2 regions of the Mesorhizobium sp. BR1-1-15 genome follow, and region 1 is predicted to be linked to the other one. Evidence: riboswitches for the same ligand, from Rfam matches in the RefSeq annotation. Region 1 holds a riboswitch; the other holds the start of a gene.
What was found. Region 1 has a riboswitch for thiamine pyrophosphate ahead of LB541_RS20395 (Ykof family thiamine-binding protein). Riboswitches for the same ligand answer to the same signal wherever they lie in the genome.
Positions count from the first base shown of each region.

Region 2: another riboswitch for thiamine pyrophosphate. It lies ahead of thiB (thiamine ABC transporter substrate binding subunit); the one in region 1 lies ahead of LB541_RS20395 (Ykof family thiamine-binding protein).

Region 1 covers NZ_JAIUIF010000012.1:110,382-114,370, reverse strand. Annotated here, with positions in the region: gene LB541_RS20405 (ABC transporter ATP-binding protein) at 1-41, opposite strand, end outside; gene LB541_RS20400 (ABC transporter permease) at 38-793, opposite strand; gene LB541_RS20395 (Ykof family thiamine-binding protein) at 892-1,500, opposite strand; TPP riboswitch at 1,491-1,604, opposite strand; gene LB541_RS20390 (hypothetical protein) at 1,822-2,139, shown strand; gene msrA (peptide-methionine (S)-S-oxide reductase MsrA) at 2,279-2,797, opposite strand; gene LB541_RS20380 (hypothetical protein) at 2,982-3,293, opposite strand; gene LB541_RS20375 (hypothetical protein) at 3,394-3,594, opposite strand; gene LB541_RS20370 (ABC transporter permease) at 3,579-3,818, opposite strand; gene LB541_RS20365 (hypothetical protein) at 3,815-3,989, opposite strand, start outside.
Region 2 covers NZ_JAIUIF010000003.1:34,524-38,512, reverse strand. Annotated here, with positions in the region: gene LB541_RS06320 (ABC-F family ATP-binding cassette domain-containing protein) at 1-1,005, opposite strand, end outside; gene LB541_RS06315 (thiamine diphosphokinase) at 1,007-1,651, opposite strand; TPP riboswitch at 1,740-1,854, shown strand; gene thiB (thiamine ABC transporter substrate binding subunit) at 1,897-2,895, shown strand; gene thiP (thiamine/thiamine pyrophosphate ABC transporter permease) at 3,133-3,989, shown strand, end outside.

The DNA.
Region 1 (3,989 bases):
TCGAAGGCCTTGCGCACATGTCGCAGTTCGAGCCGGTTCATCGCCACGGCCCCTTTCCTGCGGCCCGCCCGCCGGCGGTCCGTTCCCATGGCATGGCAAGGCGCTGGACCAGCATCGTCAGCCCGAACAGGACGAGCGTCAGCACGGCGCTGACGGCGACGGCGGCCAGCACCAGGTCCGGGCGGAAGTTGTTCTTGGCGTTGAGCATGTAGATGCCGAGGCCCTTCGCCGCGCCCGCATATTCGGCGAAGATGGCGCCAACGACGGCATAGGTGATCGAGATCCTGACACCGGCGAAGAAGTAGGGCAGCGCCGAGGGCAGCCGCGCCAGGATGAAGACACGCCAGCGCCCTGCTCCCATGGCGCGCAGCATTTGGCCGATCTCAGCCTCTGTCGCCTCATAGCCTTCGGCCAAAGCCACCAACATCGGAAAGAAGGTGACCAGCGCCACCAGCATGATCTTGGGCATCAGCCCAAAGCCGAACCACAGCACCACCAGCGGTGCAATCGCCACCAGCGGCAAGGTCTGGCTGACCACGAAGACCGGAAAAAGGGCGCGCCGCAATGGCTGGAAGAAGTCGATCAATATCGACAGCGCAAAGGCAGCGCCGAGCGAACAGGCAAAGCCGGCGAGCGTGGCACGGAGGGTTGGCACGGCGTTATCGGCCAGCGCGTGCCGGTTGAGCATTGCCTGAGCGAAGACGCGCGATGGCGCCGGGAGGATTGTCGGCTTGATGCCACCAAAGCGCGCATAGAGTTCCCACGCGGCTAGCAGCAGCCCCACCGAAAGCATCGCCGGAGCGGTTCTGGCGATGAGGTCCACGATCGGACGCGAAGGGGCGGACGGGGAGGACACGCAGGTACCCGGAGCGGATGGCGCGGGGCGCGCCGTCAGACGGCGGTGGGGCTGTTGGCCGAGACGGTGACGTCGAGCGTTACGTGGCCGGCACCCGGCCCGAAGCGGCAAAAGGCCTCGTTGAGTGCGGTAAAAATGGCGCCTGCGTCGCCGCGCAACTTTGTGCAGAAATGCTTGGAGCGCTCATATACGCCCGACTGCTTCAGGAAGTCGATGCAGCCATAGATCTCGTCCATGTGGTCGTCGGTGCCCATGACATAAAGCGAGAACTGCGCCGCCGCCGGCTGGCCGGTGGCGGCCACGCCGCGCACGGCGGCGATAGCGGCTTCCTTGCGCGGGCCGAGCGGCCCGGCAGGTCCGCCAAACGCGTCGGAGCGGCAGATCGGATCGTCCGGCTCGCCCGGGCAGCCGCGCGAGATGGCGGCCGAAAGCACGCAATGCTTGCCGCTGCGCGCTGCCGCCACGAACAGGTCGCGCATGGCAGGAAACAGCACCTCGGGCGGTCCGACCAGCAAGGTCGAGATATCGTCGGTCTCGATCCGCAGTCGATCACGATAAGGGTCCAGTGCCCCGAGCGCGCCAAGGATGACGCCGACAAAATCGCTGGACATGGGATATAGGGAAATCTGTGCGCCTGAAAACATCGCCCGCCTCGCTCCGCTGGTATTACCCAGATCAGCTTCTAGGGTCTGTGGGCTTGCCGCCCCCGTCTCAGCCCCGACCGTACGGAGCACCCCTGTGGATGGACGCGTTAAAGCACCAATCGGGCGGCTATGAAAGCTGTTTTTTCAGGACCATCGCCGGAAATGCATTGCGCCAGGCCTGATTATGGGCGGTTCCGTCGGGCCCGGTCTTGAGGGAAATTTGTCCGGAACCTTAGCCACGACGAGTGGTTGTCCCTATAGTCGCAAACGCGACGAACTTCGTGGAAACGAGCGAAGACTTCACAGAAATGGAGACAAACCATGCTCATGAAAATCCTCGCAGCTTCGGCTCTTACCATTGGTCTCGCGACTTCGGCGATGGCGCAAAGTGCTGGCGGAAACGGCGCCAATAATGGGCCCGGCAGCGGCCAGTCGGTCACGGTCGACCCGAACACGCCGGCATCGCCGAACACGGTGGATCCTGGCACGACCGGCAGCACGACCGTCATGCCCGACGGCATGAATTCGAACGCGGACCGGAACTGTCCGGCCAGCCCACAAGGTGCTCAGCCGGATGCCAGCCACACCGCTCCGGGCACGGCTTCGCCGACCGTCAATGACAAGCATTGCGGCAAGTAGCCATTCGCCGAAACTGCTGGAGAACGCCACGGGGCGTCTGTTCCGTGGCGTTTCCGTCTCTTTATGTTTCACCCTCGCCGAACAGGCAGGCGCCTGAGACGTAAACCGCCATCGGCCTTCGTCTCGGTTCGGGCGCCGTCTACGAAACAGCCTTTTCGCGAACCGGCAGCTTCCAGCCCGGCCTGACGAAATGACAGGTGTAGCCGTTCGGGTATTTCTGCAGATAGTCCTGATGCTCGGGTTCGGCTTCCCAGAACGCGCCGGCCGGAGCCACCTCGGTGACCACCTTGCCGGGCCACAGGCCCGAGGCGTCGACGTCGGCGATAGTGTCTTCGGCGACGCGCTTCTGCTCATCGGTGGTGTAGTAGATCGCCGAACGGTAGCTCATCCCCACATCGTTGCCCTGGCGGTTGCGTGTCGTCGGATCATGAATCTGGAAGAAGAACTCCAGCAGCGTACGGTAGCTCACCCTGGCGGGATCGAAATTGATCTCGATGGCTTCGGCATGGGTGCCATGGTTTCGGTAGGTGGCATCAGGCACGTCGCCGCCGCTGTAGCCGACGCGCGTGGACAGGACGCCCGGGATGCGTCGGATCAGATCCTGCATGCCCCAGAAACAGCCGCCGGCAAGCACCGCGCGTTCGCTTGAAGTCGCCATATCAAATCTCCCCAAAGCAACTCCGGGGAAAGGTTGTAGCCGTTTCCGTCCGGAATTGCGCACGATAAAACTGGAGGCCCGGCGCTATGACAGCCGCTCCAGGATTTCCCATAGATGGGCATTGTCGTCGGCTTCGTCCAGTCGACGGGCGCGTCCTGCTGCCGATCACCACGGACGCGCGGCGTCACTCCCCAGGCCTGAACCTGCGCACCACGACCTCGAATACGATATCCGATATCCACATCGCGCAGACGCCGATGAGGAATGCGGCCGCCAGGGTCGTGGTGTCGTCATTGGCCATCGGCAGGCCCATGGCGCGGGAATACTGGACCACGGGCAGCGTCAGATAGGCGGCGGCTAGCGCGCCGCAGATCGGCGAGGCCACCATCTCGCGCGGTTTGTAGCGGTGGCGCGACAGCGCGCGCAATATGCCGCCGGAAAGGCCGGCGACCACCACCGGCACCTTGATACCGAGCAGGTCGAAAAGATCATGCATCATTTCATTGTCTCGCGATCAGGAAACAGAATGACCGATCCGGCACCGAAGATGAGCGGTCCCCGAGCAGCAGGGCCCGAATCGAGCGGCAACACGATCGTCATGGCTTCCACCCGCACAGTTTCTCGCCCTTGCGGTTGTGCGCCAGCAGCGTCCGGACTTCCGCATCCGACAGTGCTGCGACGGCGGATGCGGACAAGCGCAGCGGGCTCGAGACCGCGCAAAATCCGCCGGTGACGGTGGTGCAGCCGGCTACCGCGACAAGTGCTGCGGCCGCTGCGACAATCAATCCCTTGCCCATGACCTGAGCTCCTTTCGGGCAGTGGCGGCGGGTAGCGCGCCGATATCGTTGTCAACCTGGTTGGCGACGTCCCGCGCCGCCGCCTCGGCCGCGGCCTGCCGGCTGCGTTCGGCGCGCTCGCCGGCAAGCCGCTGGCGAACACCCCAGCCAAACGCAGCGGCGATGGCCGCGCCGATGCCGAGAACGGTCGAATTGCTGAGCAGGAAGGAGAGGAGCGCGCTCATTGGTTTGGCGCGTCCTTGACGAGATAGCCGACGGCAAAGACGGCTAGCGGCAGCAGCGTGGCCCATGTCTCGGCATCGTACCAGGATGGCCAGACATTGCGCACGAAGACGCCGGAAATCGAAACGGCGGCGGCGGCGATGGTCGCGGCCGTCAGTTTGTTGGTCGGGCGG
Region 2 (3,989 bases), on a different contig from region 1:
ATCCGGCTGCAATTCTCCGGTCAGCATCTTCAGAAGCGTCGTCTTGCCGGCGCCGTTCGGCCCGACGAGGCCGATGCGGTCGCCGCGCTGGATGCGGGTCGAGAACCCCTTGACCACGGTGAGGTCGCCAAAGCTCTTCTCGATGTTCCTGGCCTCGATCACCAGCTTGCCGGATTCGGCGGCGTCGCTGGCCACCATGGTCGCGGTGCCTTCGGCGCCGCGATGGCCGCGAAAACGCTGGCGCATGGTCTGCAATTCGCCCAGGCGGCGCATGTTGCGCTTGCGCCGCGCCGTCACGCCATAACGCAGCCAGTGTTCCTCGCGCACGATCTGGCGGCCGAGCTTGTGCTGTTCGCGCTCTTCTTCCTCAAGCACCTGGTCGCGCCATTCCTCGAAATGGCCGAAGCCCTTATCCAGCCGGCGCGTCTGGCCCCGGTCGAGCCACACGGTGGCGCGCGAGACGCGCTCAAGGAAACGGCGGTCGTGCGAGATGACGATGAGGGCCGAGGAGGTGCGGACGAGTTCCTCTTCCAGCCATTCGATCACCGAGAGATCGAGGTGGTTGGTCGGCTCATCGAGCAGCAGGATATCAGGCTCGGGCGCCATGACGCGGGCAAGGGCGGCGCGCCTGGCCTCGCCGCCGGAGAGGTCGCCCGGCTGCTCCTCGCCCGAGAGGCCGAGGTGCTCCATCAGGTAGCTGGCGCGATAAGGATCGTCGGCGGGACCGAGCCCGGCCTCGACATAGGCGCGCACGGTTGCGAAGCCGTCCATGTCGGGCATTTGCGGCAGATAGCGGACGGTCGCCGATGGCTGGCGGAACACCTCGCCGTCCTGCGGCTCGATCAGGCCGGCGGCGATCTTGAGCAGCGTCGACTTGCCGGACCCGTTGCGGCCGACCAGCGCGATCTTGTCGCCTGCCGACGCAGCCAAGTCGGCGCCGTCGAGCAGGGGCGTGCCGCCGAACGTCAGTTTTATTCCGTCGAGATTGAGAAGAGGCGGCGCCATGTCAGCTTTCTGGCAAGGGATAGGGATGGGCGAGCAGCAGCGCGCGCCCCGCTCCCAGCGCGATCTCGAGCCTGCCCTTGACCTCATTAGAGATGGTCAGCGATGAGCCGAACGCGACCTTGACGCGGTCAAGCGGCCATTTCGCGCCGGCGACGGTCAGCCCGGCAAGCTCGGAAAAACCCAGGATCGAGAACAGGGTGCCGTCTGTATAGTCGAAGTGGACCGTGCCGTGCGCCAGGGGCACGCCTTCCTGCGCGCCGCTGGTCAACAGCACCTTTGTCCCGGCCCCGGCCAGCCGCAGGGCGAGCGCCATGTGCAGGAAGGCATGGTCGGCGCGTTTGCCGCCGAAGGCGCCGGCAAGCACGAGGCTGGTCGCGCCGCGCTCCAGGGCGGCCGATATCGCGAGTTCGCCATCGGTGGCGTCCTTCTCTGCCGGGAAGGTTCGGCGCGGCACGGCGGCCAACTCATCCGGCAGGCCGGCGGGCACGGAATCGAAATCGCCGACCCACAGTTCCGGCACAAGGCCGAGCGTCCTCGCATGGCCGATGCCGGCATCGGCGGCGATGACGCGGGTCCCCTCGACCTGACGGTCGAGCCGTGGCGTGCGGATGAGGTCGCCGCCAAGCAGGATGGTGAATGTGCTCATATCGTGTGGCCCTTACCAGCCCGACAGCGGAAACGGAAGGCCGGCAAACAGCCACTTGCGCGGTTCACCGGCCGGGCCTATGTGTCGAGGCGCTCTAACGGGGTGCCGGACGCGATATTCGCGGACCGGCTGAGAGGCAGTCTCGCCAACCCGCTGAACCTGATCCGGTTTGTACCGGCGGAGGGATTAGACGTTTCGGACAGTCCGACGCCTCAATTCCTTTAACCCGAACGAAGGAGGCGCCGATGCGCACGCTTTTATACGCCCTTGTCTCTGCAATGGTCGTGGTTCTGTCCGGGCCGGCCTTAGCCAAGGACAAGCTCACCGTCTACACTTATGAGAGCTTTACCGCCGACTGGGGCCCCGGCCCGGTGGTGAAGAAGGAATTCGAGGCCGAATGCGGCTGCGATGTCGACTTCGTCTCGGTTGCCGACGGCGTCGCGCTGCTCAACCGCGTCAAGCTGGAAGGGGCCGCGACTAAGGCCGACATCGTGCTTGGCCTCGACACCAATCTCACCGCCGATGCCAAGGCCACTGGCCTGTTTGCGCCGCATGGCGCCGTGACCGGGCTCAATGTGCCGGGCGGCTGGAACGACGACATCTTTGTCCCGTACGACTATGGCTATTTCGCCGTCGTCTATGACACGCAGAAGCTGAAGACGCCGCCCAAGAGCCTGAAGGAATTGGTCGAGGGCAGTGCCGACGACAAGATCGTCATCCAGGATCCGCGCACATCGACGCCGGGCCTCGGCCTGCTGTTGTGGGTGAAGTCGGTCTATGGCGACAAGGCGCCGGAGGCCTGGGCCAAGCTCAAGGCAAAGGTCTTGACCGTGACGCCGGGCTGGAGCGAGGCCTACGGCCTGTTCACCAAGGGCGAGGTGCCGATGGTGTTGTCCTACACGACCTCGCCCGCCTACCACATGGTTGCCGAGAACACCGAGCGCTACCAGGCCGCTTCCTTCGAGGAGGGCGAATATCTGCAGATCGAGGTCGCCGGCATCACCACGACGGGAGCCAAAAATCCGCTGGCGGAAAAGTTCATTGCCTTCATGACGGGGCCGAAATTCCAGGATGCCATCCCCGAGACCAACTGGATGTTCCCGGCCGGCAAGACGGACAAGCCGCTCAATCCCGCCTTCGACAGACTGGTCAAACCGACCAAGACCTTGCTGTTCAGCCCCGAGGAGGTCGCGGCCAACCGCAAGGCATGGGTGGATGAATGGCTGGCGGTGATGAGCAAGTAGTTTGGTCGTATGATCGAATGATGAGTGCTCTACGGCGCCCCCCTCTGTCCTGCCGGACATCTCCCCCACAAGGGGGGAGATTGGCCGTCACGACGGCTTTCGCCAATTGGCGACGTCACAGGAGAGGGTGGAGCGCTGAAGCAGCCAATCTCCCCCCAAGTGGGGGAGATGTCCGGCAGGACAGAGGGGGGCGCGAAGGAACGCGACGCTCGCTAAAGGTCCTTTGGGTGGCGCAGCGTGCAGCGCGCGTCTGACCCCCGCATCTCCGCCGGCATCCTCGCGCTTGCGGCGATCGCGCTGCTGATCGGCGGCGCGTTTGCGGGTCTTCTTTTCGAAGGCGCGAACGATTTCTCCGGAGCCTGGGCAGCCTTCGATGCTTATCTCCTGCGCGTCGTGCGCTTTACGTTGTGGCAGGCGGCGCTTTCGACGCTGCTGTCGGTGGCGCCGGCCCTGTTCGTGGCTCGCGCGCTGTCGCGGCATCCGCACTTTCCCGGCCGCGGCTTCATCCTCCAGCTCTTCGCCCTGCCGTTGGCGCTGCCGGCGATCGTGGCGGCGCTCGGCATCCTGGCGCTCTATGGCCGCGCCGGCTATTTCGCCGGCTTTCTTGGTGCCGTCGGCGGTTACAATTGGCCGGGCATCTATGGCCTCTCCGGCATCCTCGTTGCTCATGTCTTCTTCAACCTGCCGCTGGCCACGCGGCTGTTCCTCGAAGCGCTGCAAACCATCCAAGCCGACCAATGGCGGCTGGCGAGCCAGCTCGGCATGGGTGCCGCACCGGCTTTCCGGCTGATCGAGTGGCCGACACTGCGCGCCGCTCTGCCGGGCGTCGCCGGCCTGGTGTTCATGCTCTGCATCACATCCTTCACGATCGTGTTGACGCTGGGCGGTGGCCCCGGCGCGACGACGCTGGAGGTCGGCATCTACCAGGCGCTGCGTTTCGATTTCGATCCCGCGCGGGCGGTGGCGCTGACGCTGCTGCAGATCGCGCTGACCTTTGTCGTGGTGCTGGCGTTGACGCGGCTCGGCGCCAACACCACCGGTGACGCCAATCTGCCGGTGGCGCCGCGCCGCTACGTCTCGGCCGGCAGGACCGA